Regions from separate parts of the Formivibrio sp. oc-25 genome, predicted to be linked through region 1. Evidence: riboswitches for the same ligand, from Rfam matches in the RefSeq annotation. Region 1 holds a riboswitch; the other holds the start of a gene.

The links. Region 1 has a riboswitch for manganese ahead of AC0KVQ_RS05275 (TMEM165/GDT1 family protein). Riboswitches for the same ligand answer to the same signal wherever they lie in the genome.
Region 2: it holds a riboswitch for manganese, as region 1 does, so the genes downstream of both, AC0KVQ_RS14525 (TerC family protein) here and AC0KVQ_RS05275 (TMEM165/GDT1 family protein) in region 1, are expected to answer to the same signal.

Annotation. Positions count from the first base shown of each region.
Region 1 is NZ_JBVVOL010000005.1:146,195-156,003, reverse strand. Features, by position in the region: gene AC0KVQ_RS05310 (circularly permuted type 2 ATP-grasp protein) at 1-1,019, shown strand, start outside; gene AC0KVQ_RS05305 (alpha-E domain-containing protein) at 1,119-2,063, shown strand; gene AC0KVQ_RS05300 (transglutaminase family protein) at 2,179-2,985, shown strand; gene AC0KVQ_RS05295 (proteasome-type protease) at 3,003-3,725, shown strand; gene AC0KVQ_RS05290 (23S rRNA (adenine(2030)-N(6))-methyltransferase RlmJ) at 3,740-4,591, opposite strand; gene rarD (EamA family transporter RarD) at 4,598-5,473, opposite strand; gene AC0KVQ_RS05280 (low molecular weight protein-tyrosine-phosphatase) at 5,713-6,198, shown strand; yybP-ykoY riboswitch at 6,250-6,414, shown strand; gene AC0KVQ_RS05275 (TMEM165/GDT1 family protein) at 6,435-7,007, shown strand; gene AC0KVQ_RS05270 (NCS2 family permease) at 7,077-8,369, shown strand; gene AC0KVQ_RS05265 (adenine phosphoribosyltransferase) at 8,376-8,930, shown strand; gene AC0KVQ_RS05260 (hypoxanthine-guanine phosphoribosyltransferase) at 9,003-9,557, shown strand; gene AC0KVQ_RS05255 (RpiB/LacA/LacB family sugar-phosphate isomerase) at 9,651-9,809, opposite strand, start outside.
Region 2 is NZ_JBVVOL010000033.1:985-10,793, forward strand. Features, by position in the region: gene nrdG (anaerobic ribonucleoside-triphosphate reductase activating protein) at 1-349, opposite strand, end outside; gene nrdD (anaerobic ribonucleoside-triphosphate reductase) at 365-2,503, opposite strand; gene AC0KVQ_RS14525 (TerC family protein) at 2,869-3,552, opposite strand; yybP-ykoY riboswitch at 3,644-3,745, opposite strand; gene tpiA (triose-phosphate isomerase) at 3,952-4,713, opposite strand; gene dhaL (dihydroxyacetone kinase subunit DhaL) at 4,826-5,452, opposite strand; gene dhaK (dihydroxyacetone kinase subunit DhaK) at 5,462-6,457, opposite strand; gene AC0KVQ_RS14545 (glycerol dehydrogenase) at 6,457-7,542, opposite strand; gene AC0KVQ_RS14550 (glycoside hydrolase family 31 protein) at 7,627-9,809, opposite strand, start outside.

The DNA.
Region 1 (9,809 bases):
TGCCGGAGGGTATCTACACCCATATCGCCGGTGTCGATGTGGTGCGTGCCGGTGCCGGCGAGTTTTACGTGCTTGAAGATAACCTGCGTGTGCCATCCGGCGTGTCCTACATGCTGGAAGACCGCAAGATGATGATGCGCCTGTTCCCGGAATTGTTCGCCCGGCACAAGATCGCCCCGGTCGAGCATTACCCGGACATGCTGCTCGACAACCTGCGGTCCTGCGCGCCCAAGGGCGTGGACAACCCGACCGTGGTGGTGCTGACACCGGGCAGTTTCAATTCCGCTTATTTCGAGCACGCCTTCCTCGCCCAGCAGATGGGCGTGGAACTGGTCGAGGGGCGCGATCTGTTTGTGCGCGACGACCTGGTCTATATGCGCACCACGCAAGGTCCGCAGCGCGTGGATGTGATCTATCGCCGCATCGACGATGATTTTCTCGATCCGCTCGCATTCCGGCAGGATTCGATGCTGGGCGTGCCGGGCCTGCTGTCGGTTTATCGCGCCGGCCGTATTACGCTGGCCAATGCCATTGGTGCCGGTGTGGCAGACGACAAATCGATCTACCCATACGTGCCAGACATGATTCGCTTCTATCTGGGCGAGGAACCGCTGCTCAACAACGTGCCGACCTGGATGTGCCGCAAACCCGATGATCTGGCCTATGTGCTGGATCATCTGCCGGAACTGGTGGTGAAGGAAACGCATGGCGCCGGCGGTTACGGCATGCTGGTCGGCCCGGCGGCAAGCAAAGCGGAAATCGAGCGTTTCCGTGAGCTCCTGATCGCGCACCCCAACCAGTACATCGCCCAGCCGACACTGGCGCTTTCCACCTGCCCGATCTTTGTCGAATCCGGCATCGCGCCGCGTCATATCGATCTGCGCCCATTCGTGCTCTCCGGTAAGGAGATCAAGATGGTGCCGGGCGGGCTGACGCGTGTGGCCTTGCGCGAGGGTTCGCTGGTGGTGAATTCGTCGCAGGGCGGGGGCACCAAGGACACCTGGGTTCTGGAGGATTAGGTTCAGTCAGTAAGTCGTTATTACCACGGAGTGCAACGCAGTGAATGGTATTTTTCTGCCGCAGCACAGGTTTGAATCTTGTATGAACAGGGCCTAACCATGCTTTCCCGTACAGCAGACCAACTCTATTGGATGGCGCGCTACATCGAGCGTGCCGAGAATACCGCACGGCTTCTGGATGTGACCTGGCAGATGTCGCTGGTTCCCCAGTCTTCGGAAGTGGCCAATCGCAGCTGGCTGGCCGCGCTTAACTGCAACGGCCTGGCCGAAACGTACCAGAAGCTCCATGGCGCGGTGGAGGGCGCCAAGGTGCTGAATTTCATGACGCTGGATGAGGACAATCCGGCCAGCATCTACAACTGTCTGCGTGCTGCCCGCGAGAATGCGCATGCGGTGCGCGGCACGCTGAGTCTGGAGATGTGGGAGGCGATCAATGCGACCTGGCTGGAAACGGCGCAGCGTGCGGGGCGGCCGTTGGTGGAGGCTGATTACGGCGAATTCTTTGAATGGGTCAAAAACCGCTCTTCGCTGTCGCGCGGGGTCACCTTCGGCACCATGCTGCACGATGAAGCATTCCAGTTTATCCGCATGGGCACGCATATCGAGCGTGCCGACAACACCGCGCGCCTGCTGGATGTGAAATACCACCTGCTGGCAGCCGGCATGACGGGGGGCGGGGCAGGTGACTATTACCAGTGGGGCGCGTTGCTACGGTCGCTGTCGGCGTTTGAAATTTATCGCCGGGTCTATCGCGATGTCGTGACCCCCACCCGCGTGGCGGAATTGCTGATCCTGCGCCCGGACATGCCACGCTCGCTCCTGTCCTGCATGGAGCTGGTCAATGCCACGCTGGAGAAAGTAGCCAACACCCATTCCGCCGAAACCTCGCGCCGCGCCGGGCAGTTGCATGCCGAACTGCGCTATGCCCGCATCGAGGACATCGTAAAGCAGGATTTGCACAAGTTTCTGGAAGGGTTCACCGAACGCATCTGTGAACTTGGCAATCGCATCAGCCAGGATTTCCTGATGCCTTCACGTTTGTAAACGACGACAACAACACACGGTGCATCGAAAAACTTCGAGTCCCAAGCGGGACAAGGCGCGAAAGAAAAATTGCGACGAAATCGAAGTTTTTCCAGGGTACCAAGGAGATACCATCATGTTGCTCAATATCCAGCACGAAACCATTTATCGCTATGCCGAGCCGGTGGATTACACCATCCAGCATTTGCGCCTGACTCCCCGCCTGGAAAGCCAGCAGCGGGCGATGAACTGGAAAATATCCGCCCCGGGGCGTTATCAGAAACATACCGATGCCTATGGCAACCTCGGGCATATCCTGGTGATGGATTCCCCCCATGACGAAATCCGTATCGTCGTCAGCGGCCAGGTCTCGGTGGATGAAAAACATGCCCATCGTCCATCAGACGGGGGTGAAATTCCCCTGTTTGCCTATCTGCAGGAAACACGCCTGACCCAGGCTGATCAGGCCGTGCGCGATCTGGCACGGCGTCATCTGGAACCACATGGCACGCGCATCGATACGCTGTTCAAGCTGATTGGTACGATTCAGGATCGGGTTGCTTATGTGCCGGGCAGCAGCGATGTGCAAAGCACGGCGGCGCAGGCACTGCAGCGCGGCAGCGGCGTTTGCCAGGATCACGCCCACTTGTTCATTGCATGCTGCCGGGTGGTTGATCTGCCGGCGCGCTATGTCAGCGGTTATATCCATCCGGGTGGCAGTCTGCATGCAGCCAGCCATGCCTGGGCGGATGTATGGGTCGAGGGGATCGGCTGGGTCAGTTTCGATATCACGCACGGCCGCTTTACCGGGCCGGAGCATTGTCGCCTGGCGGTCGGGCGGGATTATCTTGATGCCTGCCCGGTGCGCGGCGTACGCCAAGGCGGTGGCGCTGAAGCGATGGCGGTGAGTGTGCTGGTGAGCCACGGCGCTCAGCAGCAGTAATTGATACTGGAGGATGCATGACGTATTGCGTGGCCATGCGGCTCGATGCCGGCCTGGTTTTTTTGTCCGATTCACGCACCAATGCGGGTGTGGATCATATCAATACCTTCCGCAAGATGACGGTGTTCGCGCGCCATGGCGAGCGGATGATGGTTTTACTGACCTCGGGCAATCTGGCGATCAGTCAGGCTGTCGTGACGTTGTTGCAAGAAGGCATTCATGCCGGTGAACAGCATGGCCTGATGAATGTGCCCACGATGTTCGAGGCGGCGCGCATCGTGGGCGATGCCTTGCGCGAGGTCAGGCGGCGCGATGCCGAACACTTGAAGGAGTTCGGCATCGATTTCGCAGCTGCTTTCATTCTGGGCGGGCAGATCGCCGGCGAGGAACCGCGCCTGTTCCAGATCTATGCGGCTGGCAACTTTATCGAAGCTTCGGCCGAGACGCCTTATTTCCAGATCGGTGAGTCGAAATACGGCAAGCCGATCATTGATCGCGTCATCCATGCCCAGCGATCGCTGAAAGAAGCCGCCAAGTGCGCGCTGATCTCGATGGATTCCACCCTGCGCTCGAACCTGTCGGTCGGTTTGCCACTGGATCTGCTGCTTTACGAGCGTGATGCACTGGTGGTTGGCCAGCATGTCTGCATCGAAACGGATGATCCGTATTTCAACCTGATCCACAACCAGTGGGGCGAAAGCTTGCGCCAGGCGTTTGCCGAGCTGCCGGATTTGCCGTGATGACTCAGGTAGCTTTAAGCGGCGTTTTCGCGATAATCCAGAATAAATCCCGCACCCTGATCCCGCCCCAATACTTGGACCAGCCACGGTAATAGGGTCTGCAATTCCTGCTGCAGGGTCCAGGGCGGGTTGAGGATGAACATGCTGCTGCCATGCATGCCAAAGCCATCGGCTGCCGGCTTCTGAATGTTGAGACCGGCATGCAGCCAGTTCTTGCACGGCAGCTTTTTCAGGTTCTCGGTCAGTTCCGCCACTTCGCGCCGTTGCAGGTGCGGATACCAGATCGCATAGGTGCCGGTGGCAAAGCGTCGCAGGGCTTCCTGCAGCGCCTTGATGACAGTCTGGTAATCACGCTTGTCCTCGAAGGGCGGGTCAATCAGGATCAGCCCGCGACGCGGGGCTGGCGGCAGCACCGCCTTCAGCCCGGCAAACCCGTTGCTCTGCTGGATTATGGCTAGCTTGCCCAGGTCGGCAAAATTTTCCTGCAGCAGCTTGTTGTCGCTCGGGTGCAATTCGAACAGACGCAGCCTGTCATCTGCGCGCATGACCTTTTCCGCCAGCATCGGCGAGCCAGGGTAATAGCGCAGCTTGCCATCCGGATTCAGCGATTTCACCAGTTTCACATAATCGGCCAGTGCCGGCGGGAGGTCGGAGCGATCCCACAGCCGTGCGATGCCGGTCTCGTATTCGGCATTCTTGGCGGCGAAGCCTTCATGCAGCGCATAACAACCGGCTCCGGCGTGGCTATCGACATACCACCAGGGTTTGTCCTTCTGGTTCAGGTAGCGCAGCAGCATCAGTTCGATGGTGTGTTTCAGAACATCGGCATGATTGCCGGCATGGAAAGCATGGCGGTAGCTAAGCATGGTATTTCAGGCTTTCTTGAGTTTTTCGAAGAGCAGACTTTCGGCGCTATAGAGTAACAGTGCTGTCCAGATGAGCGCGAATCCCGCCAGCCGGGTCTGGCTGAACGGTTCGTGCCACAGCCATACACCGAGCAATAGCACGATGGTCGGGTTGATGTACTGCATCAATCCCAGCGTGGTCATGGACAGGCGACGTGCGCCAGCGGCAAACATCAGTAACGGGATCGAAGTGATGGGGCCGGCCAGCAGCAACAGAAATTGAATCCCGGGCGTGGCATGCAGGAAGCCGCTTTCCCCCTTGCCAATCAGCCAGAGCATGGCCACGGCGGCAAACGGAAACAGCAACAGGGTTTCCATGGCCAATCCTTCCAGTGCACCCAAGGGCGCTGTCTTGCGCAAGAGGCCATACGTGCCAAAGCTGAAAGCCAGAATCAGCGAAACCCAGGGCAGTTGGCCTTGCTGTATGGTCAGCCACAAAACACCGCAGCCGGCCAGTCCAATCGCCATCCATTGCATGGGGCGCAGGCGTTCATGCAAAAACATTACCCCGAGCAGCACATTGACCAGCGGGTTGATGAAATACCCCAGGCTCGCATCGATGACCCGCCCGGATTGGACGGCCCAGATATAGGTGAACCAGTTGATCGCCAGCAGTGCGGCGCTCGCAGCAAACTTCAGTATGATTTGTGGCGATTGCCGGACAGGCAGCAAGCCGCTTTTGCGACGCAAGATCAGTAACAGCATGGCGATAAAGAACAGCGACCACACCATGCGGTGCAGCAGAACTTCAAATGAGGGGATTTCATCCAGCAGCTTGAAATAAACCGAGAAAAAAGACCAGCAAAGATGAGCCCCCAGTGCGTAGAAAATACCGACATTCATGATGGCGTCTGGTGGGGCAAAGCATGGATTCTAACCGAGGGACTGCCGGCGAGGCAGCAGCTACGATTCGATTTTGTGCAAAAACACGAGGCTGATTGCAGGGTCAGGACTATCCCTTATACCGGTAAACTGGCCTGACATTGGTGGTAGACTTGCCAAAATTTTGAGGCTCCCGACATCCCACGCGCTGGGCTTGATATGTCGGGATATTTATTTTCTGGTTGATGCAAGCTGCTGAAATGAAAAAATTTTCCGTATTGTTTGTGTGTACCGGCAATATCTGTCGCAGCCCGACTGCGGATGGCGTATTGCGCAGAATGCTGCAACAGCATCAACTGGAAGCGCTGGTCGAGGTGGATTCAGCCGGTACGCTTGATTATCACTCAGGCGAAGCGCCTGATCCGCGCGCGCAATTGCATGCGGGCAGGCGCGGCTATGATCTGTCGTTTCTGCGTGCCCGGCCGGTTAACGAACAGGATTTTCATCGGTACGATCTGATTCTGGCCATGGATCGCAGCCATCTGGCTATTCTGGATCGACGTTGTCCGCTTGAGCACAAACATAAGCTGCGTCTTTTCCTGGAGTTCGCACGCAATGTCGTGGGGATGGAAGTGCCCGATCCGTATTATGGCGGCGAAGAAGGATTTGAGCACGTGCTTGATCTGATTGAAGATGCCTGTCGTGGCTTGTTGGAACATGTGCGCCCGCAATTGGCAGCAGCTTGATATTTCGGGTTGCCCGGCTGCTGGGGGCTCGTTACAATGCGCGCTCCTGTTCTTCGGGGGAGTAGTCGCCGCCTTGTGCGCGGGGATGCGTCAACATGCTTGGGCTTTTTGCCTATGGTGCATCCGGCTGATCATCGATCAGTTTGACAAGACCCGAGGTTTGCTCAGTGCGCTCAAGGGGTGGGCCGCACTGTGCTGCCTCGTGTCGATTTGCCTGCCCCGGAATGCTGTTTCCCATGGATACCTTTCTGCTTTCCACGCTGGTTGTAACCATCGCCGAGATGGGCGACAAAACACAACTGCTGGCCTTGGTGCTGGCCGCTCGTTTCCGTCGCCATCGGCCGATTATTGCCGGCATTTTTGTTGCAACAGTCTTCAATCATTATGCAGCAGGCTGGTTCGGGCAATTTGTGGCCGATCTGATCGCGCCGGGCGTGCTGCGCTGGATCGTGGGTTTGGGTTTTCTGGCGATTGCAGCATGGGCGCTGGTGCCGGACAAACTTGAAGAGGACGAGGCGGAAGTCAAGCCTTATGGCGCCTTTGTCGCCACAACGATCGCTTTTTTCCTGGCAGAGATGGGTGACAAGACCCAGATTGCCACGGTGGCTTTGGCGGTCAAGTACTCGCCACTGTTCGCAGTCGTCATGGGCACGACGCTGGGCATGATGCTGGCCAATGTGCCGGCGGTGATTCTTGGCAACTGGATTTCGGCACACATGCATTTATTGCGTTATGTGCGTTTTGCCGCCAGTGCAGTGTTTGCAATACTTGGCGTGCTGGCATTGCTTGGCGTTGGCATGCAGATTTGATGCAGGGTAGTAAAAAAACCGGCCGGTCGGCAGGTGCTGACCGGTTTTTTTATATAAAAGGGGAACGTAATGCTGGAAAAGCTGTTCAAGCTGAAGGAAAACGGCACCGACGTGAAAACGGAGGTTATCGCCGGGTTTACCACCTTCCTGACGATGGCCTATATCGTCTTTGTCAATCCGTCGATTCTGTCCATCACGGGCATGGATTTCAATGCTGTGTTCGTGGCAACGTGTCTGGCAGCTGCGCTGGGCACCGGGATCATGGCGCTGGTTGCCAATTACCCGATTGCATTGGCACCAGGCATGGGCCTGAATGCCTATTTCACCTTCACGGTTTGCAAGGGCATGGGGGTGAGCTGGCAGGTGGCGCTGGGGGCGGTTTTCATCTCCGGCATCATTTTCCTGGCCGTTAGCCTGTTCAAGGTGCGTGAGGCCATCGTCAATGCCATTCCGCATTCACTCAAGCTGGCGATTTCGGCCGGTGTTGGCATGTTTCTGGCAATTATCGCCTTGAAAAATGCCGGCGTAATTGTGGCATCCCCGGCTACGCTGGTGACACTGGGCAGTATTCATGACCCGAAGACCTTGCTGGCTATCCTGGGTTTCTTCCTGATCGTGGCGCTGGAATATCGTCGCGTGCCCGGCTCCATCATCATCGGCATTCTGACAGTCACCGTGCTGTCCGTGCTGCTGGGCTTGTCTGAATTCAAGGGTGTGGCTTCGCTGCCGCCGTCGATGGCCCCGACCTTCATGCAGATGGATATTCAGGGTGCACTCAATGCCGGTCTGCTTGGCGTGATTTTCGTATTCTTCTTTGTTGACCTGTTTGATACCACCGGCACCCTGATCGGCGTGTCGCACCGTGCCGGTCTGCTCGACAAGGATGGCAAATTGCCGCGTCTGAAGAAGGCTTTGCTGGCCGACAGCGTAGCCATTGCCGCCGGCGCTACTTTTGGCACCTCTTCGACCACCGCCTATATCGAATCTGCCGCAGGTACCGCCGTGGGCGGTCGTACCGGTTTGACTTCGCTGGTGGTGGCCATTCTGTTCCTGGCCGCCTTGCTGTTCTCGCCCCTGGCTGGTTCGGTTCCTGGTTTTGCTACCGCTCCTGCACTGTGTTACGTGGCGGTCTTGATGACCCGTGGCCTGGCTGAAATTGAATGGGGTGATCTGACGGAATCTGCGCCGGCAGTCATGACTGCGCTGGCTATGCCGTTTACCTATTCGATTGCCGATGGCATTGCATTTGGCTTCATCAGCTATGTGGCGATCAAGGCATTCGCTGGCCGTTTCAAGGATCTTTCGATCGCGGTCATCGTCATTGCTGCGCTTTGGCTGGTAAAGTTCGCTTTTTTTGGCTAACTGATGATGGTCATGGACAAGCCTTTCTACGCCGAATATATCCGCGAACGTATCCGTACTGTGCCTGACTGGCCACAGCCAGGCATCATGTTTCGCGATATCACGCCGCTGCTGCAGGACAAAAAGACATTTCGCGTGCTGGTCGATGTCTTTGTCCATCGCTATATGGATCAAAACCTTGATTATGTGGCGGGTGTTGATGCACGCGGGTTTATCCTGGGGGCTGTAGTTGCCTATGAGTTGAACCTGGGATTCATTCCGGTGCGCAAGAAAGGCAAGCTGCCGTACCAAACCGTTGAAGAGGAATACGAACTCGAATATGGTTCGGCTACCGTCGAAATCCACACCGATGCCTGCTGCAGTGGTGATCGCATCTTGCTGATCGACGATCTGGTAGCCACTGGCGGTACGATGCTGGCGGCCTCAAAATTGCTGACCCGTATCGGTGCCGAAGTGGTGGAAGCGGCTGCGATTGTCGACCTGCCCGAATTGGGCGGGTCGAAACTGATCCGCGCAGAAGGCATACCGCTGTTTACCGTGTGCGATTTCGAAGGTCATTGAAATCGTTGAAGCATGCCAGGCGAGGGTAGATAATGCCCTCGCTGTTTTTCATTTGTTTTTGGAACTGGTACCGTGACTCTGGAACTACCACAAATTGAATCGATTCTCGAAAATGCCGATTGTCTGCATGATGAGGCCGAAGTACTGGCTGCCATCGAGCGCATGGGCGCCGAGATGACCGAGCGCCTGCGTCTTGCAAATCCGATCGTGTATACCGTTCTCAATGGTGGCATGATCCTGGCAGGTCAATTGCTACCCAAGCTCAGATTGCCGTTACAGATGTCCTATCTGCATGCGACACGATATCGGATGGAAACGAGCGGAGGCGAGATTGAGTGGAAGGTTCCGCCGCGTGGTGATATGCGCGGTCGTACCGTTTTGATCATCGACGATATTCTGGATGAAGGTCACACGCTGGCTGCTATCGTTGAGCATTGCCGCAAGCAAGGCGCCAAAGAGGTATTGGTTGCAGTACTGATCGATAAACTGCATGAGCGCAAGGCGCCTGGCATCAAGGCGGATTTTGTCGGCCTGGAAGTGGAAGATCGTTTCCTGTTCGGCTGCGGCATGGATTATCAGGATTATTGGCGTAATACTTTGGCGATTTACGCTGTCAAAGGCCTGTGATCCCCAGATGTGATGTGTTGCCTGAACCGGCACGAGACGGATAAGGTGCTTGAACCGTTATGACTCGTGCCGGGTGATGCAAACCATCAGTTATCAGACAGCCAGTACGCCCTTGATGTAGACAACAATTTCCTGGTCTTGGGCATTGGCAAAGAAGTATTCCTGGAATTTCTCGCCGGCAATAGCCGCCTTCAACAGGTCTTGATCCACTTCCTTCAGGACGGTCAGCATGTCCTTGCAGGCTGCGGCCTT
Region 2 (9,809 bases), on a different contig from region 1:
CCCAGCGCATGATATCAAGATCCGCGACTTCCTCGTAAAGGTAGCCGGTCCACAGCCAGATATCCTTGTCCGGGTAGCGCTGCTTGAAGGCCTGGCAGAGTTCGAGAATGGCGGGGCGGTTGTGCGGATGCAGGGGGTCGCCGCCACTCAGGCTGAGCCCGTCATGGCTGGCGCAGGCATCCAGCAGTTTTTCCCGGACTTCTGCGGTGAAGGGCTGGCCGCTTTTGCGATCCCAGGTGGAGCGGTTGTAGCAGCCCGGGCAGGCGTGCAGGCATCCGGTTACGAACAGGGTAACCCGGATGCCTTCACCGTTGACCAGATCGCAGGTATAGATTCGATCGTAGTTCATGCTGCCAGGACGCTGCTAGAGGGTGGCCGCGCCGTAATGCTTGACCCGCCGCATCATTTCCTTCTGCTTGCCGGCATTGAACGGACGTGCGTTCGGGCTGCCCAGATAGCCGCACACCCGGCGGGTGACGGAGAGCGATGCGCTATCGTTATTGCCGCACTGCGGGCAGGTATAACCTTCTTCGGAGGCGCGGGTTTCGCCCATGAAACCGCACTTGCCGCACGAATCCACCGGTGTGTTGGTGCCGAAGTAAGGCACGTGTTCCACGGCGTAATCCCAGATCTGTTCCAGCGCCTTCAGGTTGTGGCGCATATTGGGCAGTTCCACGTAGCTGATATGGCCGCCGCTGGCATCCTGGGCAAAGCCGGCCTCGAAGTCGATTTTCTCGAACGGGTTGACCTTGCGAAATACATCCAGGTGGAAAGAGTTGGTGTAGTAGCCCTTGTCGGTGACCTGATCAATTTTGCCAAAACGTTCCTGATCCAATTTGCAGAAACGGTGGCAGAGCGATTCGCTCGGCGTGGAGTACAGCGAAAAGGCAAGCCCGGTTTCTTTCTGCCACTGTTTGGTCGCGGCATTCAGGCGCTTGATCAGGTTGTGCAGGAATTGCTTGCACTCAGCATCATCGTAGGGGTGCTGACCAAACATCAGCAGGCCGACTTCATGCAGACCGATATAGCCGAGCGAGATCGAGGCGCGGCCATTTTTAAAGAGCGACATGATCTCGTCATGCGGGGCAAGCCGGCGGCCAAACGCGCCTTCCGAGTACAAAATCGGGGCAACATTGGCCTTGACGCCTTCCAGGCGATGGATGCGGCACATCAGCGCCTTGAAGCACATCTGCAGGCGTGCTTCGAACAGCTCATCAAAGCGGGCCAGATCCCCACGCGATTCGATCGCGATACGCGGCAGGTTCAGGCTGACCACGCCAAGGTTGTTGCGCCCATCCAGCACTTCCTTGCCGTTTTCATCGCGCCATGCCGACAGGAAACTGCGGCAGCCCATTGGCGATACCGGAATGCTTGAACCGGTAATTTGGCGGTTGAGCTTGGTGGAGATGATGTCCGGGTACATGCGCTTGGACGTGCATTCCAGCGCCAGTTGCTTGATGTCGTAATTCGGATCCTGCGGACGCAGGTTGATGCCTTCTTCCAGGAACATCACCAGCTTGGGGAAAACCGGCGTAATACCATCACGGCCCAGACCCTTGATGCGGATCTGCAGGATGGCACGCTGAATGGCGCGTTCCTGCCAGCTCGTTCCCATGCCGAACGAGAAGGTCACAAATGGCTGCTGACCATTCGAGCTGAACAGCGTGTTGATTTCGTATTCGCACGCCTGCATGCCATCGTAGGTTTCTTTTTCGGTACGTTCGCGCGCGTATTTTTCCGCCTCGGCGATGCCGTATTCGCGGGCAACCTCAAGGTTCTTTTCATAGGTTTTCTGCACGAACGGCGCGAGCGTCTGATCGATATTCGGGATGGTCGTACCGCCATATTGATGGCTGGCTACCTGCGCGATGATCTGTGAAGTCACGGCGCAGGCCACGCCAATCGAGCGCGGGCTTTCGATCTTGGCATTGCCCAGGCGGAAACCCTTGTCGAGCATGCCTTTCAGGTCAACCAGGCAGCAGTTGGTAAACGGCAGGAAAGGCGAGTAATCCATATCATGGAAATGGATGTCACCGCTGTTGTGCGCCTCCAGGATATCCTTGGGCAGGAAGTTGCTGGCGAACTGCTTGGAGACGATACCGGCCATCAGGTCGCGCATGACCGGGAAGACATTGGCATCCTTGTTGGCATTCTCCGTGGTAGCTTCGACATCGGTCTTGTGCACCAGACCCATCAGCTTGGCATGCAGGGCCGAGCCGCGGGTACGGATCACATCGCGATCATGGCGGTATTCAATATAGATCCGGGCGACTTCCGGATAATCCTTCATCAAGGCATCTTCAACCATTTCCTGAATGGTCGGGATATCGAGCGTGGCCTGGTCGTGCGTTCGGCATTGCTGTTCAACCTTGAGTGCGATGCTGAGTGCCAGTTCGCTCGGCGCGGGATGGTGGGCGGCACGGGCGGCACGCTCGCACGCCTTGGCAATCTTGGTTCCGTCATACTCCACAACGGCGCCATCGCGCTTGGTGACTTTCAGCATCGTGATCTCCTGTTGACCGGCTCGAGGCAGTGGCTGCCGGTTTTTTTACAAAACGAAAGGTGCCCATTGCGCAGGCACCTTCCGAGGTTATGGCTGGCTAATGTAGAGGATTCGTTTCTGCTTGTGGGTGCAATTTTTGCATTTTTCGATACGAAAATTTGCTTTGGATCAAAGGATGTTTTTTTGCTGCAAATCACATCATGTTGTGTTCGTGTTGTCTAGTATATCAATATGTTGTGTTTGTGGGGCGTGCCACTTTGGCAGGCAATGTGCCGATATCGGGTGTGTAAAAAAGAAAATGCCGCGCATGCGCAAGGCATGTGCGGCACTTCAGGAAGCTTGGCGTCGCTGGTAATGGCTGATGTTTATGCGTTGGCGGTACGGATGCGCATATAGTGGCCGCCACCCAGAACGATGCCGAATGACATGACGTAGGCGATCACGATGAGCGCGGGGTGTGCTGCCACCAGCGGTTTGAGCAGGTTTTCGCTGGTGATCATTTTGGCTGCGGTATAGGCCAAAACACCAGAGCCGATATAGATGATGGCCGGATAGCGCTCGACCAGTTTCAGCACCAGCGTACTGCCCCAGACGACAACAGGAATGCTGATCAGCAGTCCGAGTACCACCAGCAGGAAGTTGCCGTGCGCAGCGCCGGCCACGCCGAGAACATTGTCCAGGCCCATGACTGCATCCGCAATCACAATGGTCTTGATGGCATCCCAGAACGTGCTGCCACCTTTATGCTCGGATTCACCATCTTCATTTTCAGCCAGCAATTTATAGGCAATCCAGACCAGCGCCAGACCCCCTGCGAGCATCAGCCCCGGGATTTTCAGCAGCCAGACAACAATGATGGTCATCAGTGAGCGTACGGCAATGGCACCAAACGTACCCCAGACAATGGCTTTTTTCTGCAGATGGGCTGGCAGGTTGCGTGCGGCCAGTGCGATAACGATGGCGTTGTCGCCAGCGAGTACCAGATCAATAACAACAATCGAGAGAAGCGCGGAGAGAAAATGCATGCTGAAGATGGAAGCTATATCCATGACAATGTCCTTTGGCAATTGTTAACCTCAGGCGCAGGATATGGGACGCAAGACAATTGCCCCGGGGATCCGGCACGGCAAAGGTCTTGCTAAGGCATTGGCAATGCCCGATATAGCCGGGAAATGAATTTCCGTATTGACGACTACATCTCGATCTTGAGAAGACCGAAAGCTACTCCCCTTTGGAGGGTGTTCAACTGAACGTGGTGATACTAAAAAACAAAATGAACGAAGTCAATTATAGACAGGATGTGAAAATGTAACGAATTCCTGCCTGAAAACGAATTGCCTGATTTTAATAAAACCAGGCAATTTCATGCATGAAGGCAATGATGCGATTTTGAATCGCTATTACGACTAATTCTTAATGATCAGAATGTCGAATATCTGTCAGAATATTTACGCGGCCAATACGGCGCGGTAAATCGCGACAAACTCTTCTGCTTTCAATGATGCGGACCCGATCAATCCTCCGTCGACATTGGCGATGGTGGAAATGCTGGCGGCATTGCTGCCGTTCATACTGCCGCCGTACAGGATGGGCGTATCCTCACCGGCCTGTGCATGCTTGGCGACCAGATATTTGCGCAGGAAGCCATGAACCTCTTCGATCATTTCCGGCGTGGCAGAAACACCGGTGCCGATGGCCCAGCGCGGCTCATACGCCAGAATCAGCTTGTCGCGACCAAGCGTGATCAGGTCGAAGGTCGCATCCAGCTGGTGCAGGAGCACCGTCCAGGTTTCCCCTGCCTCGCGTTCTTCGCGGGTTTCGCCGATGCAGAAAACCGGCGTCATTCCGGCATCCAGCACGGCCCGAATCTTTTGTGCGATCAGCGCATCATTCTCGGCGTGGTAGCCACGGCGCTCCGAATGTCCGAGCAGAACGTATTGCGTGCCGAAATCCTTGAGCATGCCGCACGCCACATCGCCGGTATAGGCACCGGATTTGTGCTGTGAGGCATCCTGTGCCGCCAAGCCAATGTCACTGCCTGCGAGCAGTTCACTCACTTGTGCCAGATAAGGGTAGGGTGGTGTAACCACCATCGAAACCGCTGCATCGAGCTGCGGCAATTCAGCACGAAGTGCACTGACAAGCGCTGCGTTAGCCTGCAGCGAGCCATTCATTTTCCAGTTGCCGATAACGAATTTGGGGGCAGCCACGGTCTCTCCTTCCGGTTTTTGCGTTGTTGTGAATGATCGGGATGCGCGAGGGAATGTCGCGGTGATACCCATGGCCCGTACCGGATGAGCAGTACGGGCCAACAGGGGTGTTTTAGCAGGCCAGGAGCCTGGTGGCAATCACGCCAATTGCTGTTGCACCGGCATCGGGGAAATTCACACTGCGTTCGCCCACATAGCTTGCGCGGCCTTTGCTGGCGCTGATCAGCTTGGTTTTTTCCGCACCGTCCACTGCGGCTTGCGCGGCAGCCTGGAATGCCGGCAACAAGGCAGACTGGCTGGCTGCGCTGGCCTTGATCGATTCCACCAGCGGAATCAGGGCATCGAGCAGGGTTTTGTCTCCCAGCTTGGCGCCACCGCGCTTCTGGATGGCATCGATGGCCGATTGCAGCATCTCGGCCAGCTCGGTCAGGTTCAGCTCGGATTTATCCTGGGCATATTTGCCCATGCCACGGAAGGCCGAACCCCAGATCGGGCCGGAAGCGCCGCCGCAGTGTTCGGTGATGATCATGCCGCAGGATTTGAGGAAGGCACCGATATCGTCGGTTTCCAGATCATTCCATTCGGCCTTGACCTGCTTGAAGCCCTTGGCCAGCGACATGCCGAAGTCACCATCACCGGCCACGGAATCCAGCTCGCAGAACGGGACTTCATTTTCGATGATGATGTCGCACATGGCGGCAACGGTGTTGATAACGTTTTCTTTACGGATGGTGCTCATGCGTGTTCCTTATACTTTCAGTGCCGGTGTATCGGCCGGGGCATCCAGCAATGCCTTGAGTTCGTCGTCCAGCTTCAAGAGCGTGACCGAGGCGCCGGCCATATCAATCGAAGTCATGTAATTGCCGACAAAGGTACGGTAGATCTTCAGCTCGCGCGCTTCCAGTTCCTGGGTCACCGAGTTGTTGAGCAGATACAGTTCCTGCAGCGGCGTGTTGCCCAAGCCGTTGACCATCAAGGCCACTTCATTCCCCGCCACGTATGGAAGATCTGCGGCAATTGCTTCGACCATACGGTAGGCCAGTTCGCTAGCACTTTGCATCTTTTCGCGGGCAATGCCCGGCTCACCGTGGATGCCGACACCGAATTCGATTTCGTCATCGGCGATCTTGAAGGTCGGCGAGCCCTTGGCAGGTACGGTGCAGGAGGTGAAGGCAAAACCGAGGCTGCGCACATTGGCGATGACCTTCTCGGCCACCGCCTTCACGCCTGCCAGATCACGGCCTTCCTCGGCGGCAGCACCGGCGATCTTGTGCACAAAGATCGTACCGGCTACGCCACGGCGGCCAACGGTATAGAGGCTATCCTTCACCGCCACGTCATCGTTGACGTAGACGCGCGCTACCTTGATGTCGTCGTCTTCCTCGGCCATCTCGGCAGCGGCATCGAAGTTCATGCAATCGCCGGAATAGTTCTTGATGATCAGGAGCGTGCCCTTGTCCGACTCGGTCTGCAGGATGCTGTTGTAGACCTGGATGGTCGAAGGCGAGGCAAAGATATCGCCACACACGGCGGCATCGAGCATGCCCTTGCCGACAAAGCCGCCATGCGCCGGTTCGTGGCCGCTGCCACCGCCAGAGATCAGGCTGACCTTGTTCTTGTTGAGCTGCTTGCGGCTCAGGATCTTGTGCTTGGCATTAAAGGCCAGATGCTCGGGATGAGCCTTGACCATGCCTTCGCACATTTCGACAACGATATCTTCGACCTTGTTGATCAGTTTTTTCATCAATGGGCTCCCAGCTTGTCAGCGGCAAGGATGGCGGCACAAACCATGTCGGCGGTGACCGGGAATGGCATGTTGTGGATGGTTTCACCTTCGGCAGTCGCGCCGATGGCAACCTTCATGATCTTCTCGGGCGTCACTTCGGTCACGCTCAGATCGGCCAGGCAGGTCGGCAGGCCAACGGATTGGCAATACTTGATGGTGCGATCGAGTTCTTCCTGCGGGGCATTTTCCAATACGAGCTGGACGATAACGCCGAAAGCCACTTTTTCGCCGTGGAAGAACTTGTGGGTTTCTTCCAGCACGGTCAGGCCGTTGTGGATCGAATGGCACGCAGCCAGGCCGGAACTCTCGAACCCGAGGCCCGAGAGCAGGATATTGGCTTCGATGATGTTTTCGAGTGCCTGGGTGACCACGCCGGCTTCGCAGGCGGCCTTGGCCTTGAGCGAATCTTCGAACAGGGTTTCATAGCAAAGCTTGGCGATCGCATTGGCCGCCATGGTGCTGTGGCCGTGCGAGGCGTTCTTGGCGAACGATTTGGCGCAGGCACGGGCTTCAACCCAGGTCGAAAGCGCATCGCCCATGCCGGCTACCAGGAAGCGTACCGGCGCCTTGGCAATGATGGCGGTATCGACAAGAACCAGATTGGGGTTGTTGCGGAAGAAGAAATATTCTTCGAATTCACCGTGTTCGGTGTAGATCACGGCCAGTGCACTGCACGGTGCATCGGTCGAGGCGATGGTCGGCACAATGATCACCGGCTTGTTGGCCAGATGCGCGACAGCCTTGGCGGTATCGAGCGATTTGCCGCCCCCCAGGCCGATGATGACATCGGCACTTTGTTCATCGGCCAATGCCTTGATGCGCTTGATTTCTGCCCAGCTGCATTCCAGGTTGAAACCGGCGGAGGTCAGGGTGAAAGCAGCACGAGATACCGCGGTATCGAGTTGTGCGCGAACGCGACCTTCGTCATCGGTTGAGGAGACCAGCAGGGCTTTGCTGCCGAACGCGGCAACGTATTCACCCAGATTGCTCAGTTCGTTTTCGCCCTGAACATACTTGGATGGAGAGATCATGACTTTTTTCATGTGCAGCTACCTCTTCTCGGTTGAGTGATGCCGGCCCGAATCGTTCGGGCCGGTCGGCTTGGTACACCTCGGTTTTTTATTACTTTATGCCAGAGCGATTTTCACTTCGCGCCATTGGCTGCCCAGGCAATCCGACAGGATGCGGGCAGTGCCACAACCCAGTGCACGGGTTTCCTGCAGCGGTAGCAGTAGGGTGATTTCGCGTGCTGCGGGCGGGCAGTTGCCGGCGGCGGTTACCTGGATATCCAGGCTGTCGGTTGCCGCCTTGACCGCGATTTGCCACAGGCCGTACTGCTGCTGGCGGTAGCCTTCGCTGTCGCCATCATCCTCGAAGAATTCATCACTGAACTCTGCAGCGCCTGCGGGCGGGAAGATGGCAAAGGCGCGCTCATCGGCCGGCTGGGCAAAATGCTGCTCGGCGATGTTCAGCGGCAGGATGCTGCTTTCGCGCACCAGCAGCGGCGGGCGATCCCACGGTGCTGCCAGCGTGATGGCTTGGCTGCCTTCAAAACGCATGCCGCTCCAGTAATCCACCCAGTTGCAACCTTGCGGGAGGTAGACGACGCGCTCACGCTGGCCGGGTTCGACCACCGAGGCCACCAGCAGCTTGCCGCCCAGCATCATGTCGTCGTTCTCATCATAGCAACGCGCATCCTGCGGGAAGTCGTAGAACGTCGGACGGATCATCGGCTCATAGTTGGTGTGCGAGCGCCACAGCAGGTCGTAGATGTAGGGGATAAAGCGATAGCGCAGCTTGATCAGATCGCGGATGAACGGCGTGATTTCCGGATACATCCACGGCTCGTTGACACTCTTGTCATCGTTCCAGGAGTGGATCGAGAAGCGCGGCAGGAAGATGCCGTGCTGCACCCAGCGCAGGAACAGTTCCGGTTCCGGTGCCGGGCCGGAGAAGCCGCCGATATCGTGACCAGTGTTGGATACGCCGGACAAGGCCAGGCCCATGGCCATCTTCACGTTGTAGCGCAGGGTTTCCCAGCTGGTGTAGTTGTCGCCGGACCAGGTCTGCACATAGCGCTGCATGCCCGCAGCTCCGGCGCGCGAGATCAGGAACGGGCGCTTGGCCGGTTCATAGGCGCGCTGGGCTTCGCTCGATGCCTTGATCATCAAGAGCGTATGCAGCGGCTTGGCTTCTGCGGCACGGAAGGGCTTGCCGAAACCATGCACCAGCGGCTTTTCGCTCCAGATTTCAAATTCGTTGTTATCGTTCCAGGTCGAGGCCATGCCGTATTCCAGCAGGGCATCGGTCACGCGTGCTTTCCACCAGTTGAAGGTCTTCGGATTGGTGAAATCGAGGTAGGCGCCGGTCTCATCCCAGAATTGCACCTGGGTTGGGGTGCCATCTTCATCGTGTACGAACAGGCCCTCAGATTGGGCTTCCTCAAAGCGCGGGTGGTCCTTCAGCAAGCAAGGCTTGATGTTCGGGCACAGCTTCACGCCATGATCGAGGTAGTGGTGCACGAACGCCTTCGGATCCGGGAATTTGTCGCGGTTCCAGTTGAAGACGTAGCGTTTCGGGCCGATCGAGGTGTAGCCAGACGACAGGTGGAACGAATCGCACAGGATGTCGTGCTTCTTGCAGCCATCGAGAAATTCGTTCATGCGCTCCTGGGCGTCGGGCGCATCGGTGTAGGTCATGGTCGAACCGGAATAACCCATGCCCCACTTCGGCGTGAACGCAGGGCGGCCGGTCAGCCAGGTATAGCGGCGGGTCACGTCGGCCGGAGTGTTGCCAGCGATGAAGTAGTAATCGAGATCGCCATGGTCAGCCACGAAGTAGCGATAGTGACCATGGTAGTTGTCGAGCTCCTTGCCCATGTTGAAGGTGCAATCGGCCAGCGTGTCGTAGAACAGACCGAAGGTCACCTTGCCGGTCTTCTTGTAGGTCAGGTAGAACGGGATGTGCTTGTACAGCGGATCGGTAGTCCGTGCGTTGTAGCCCATCGGGTCGACGTTGCACATGCGATAGCTCTGGCCCATGCGGTTGGCTTCGCCAGCACGCTCGCCCAGGCCGAAATACATTTCGTCGGCTTCACGCTTGAGGTAGTGATAGACCTTGCTATCCCACCAACCAAAGTTGTAGCTCTGGGTGTAGCGGTCGCTGGCGGCTTTTTGCCAGACGCCATCAACCAGTGTTTCCCAATGGCAATAGAAACCGGTGAGCTGGATAGTCAGGCGGATGCTCTCGGTGCTCAGGCACAGGGTCTCAGCAGTTTGTTCCAGCTTGAATTGCGGCAGCGCAAAGCCGG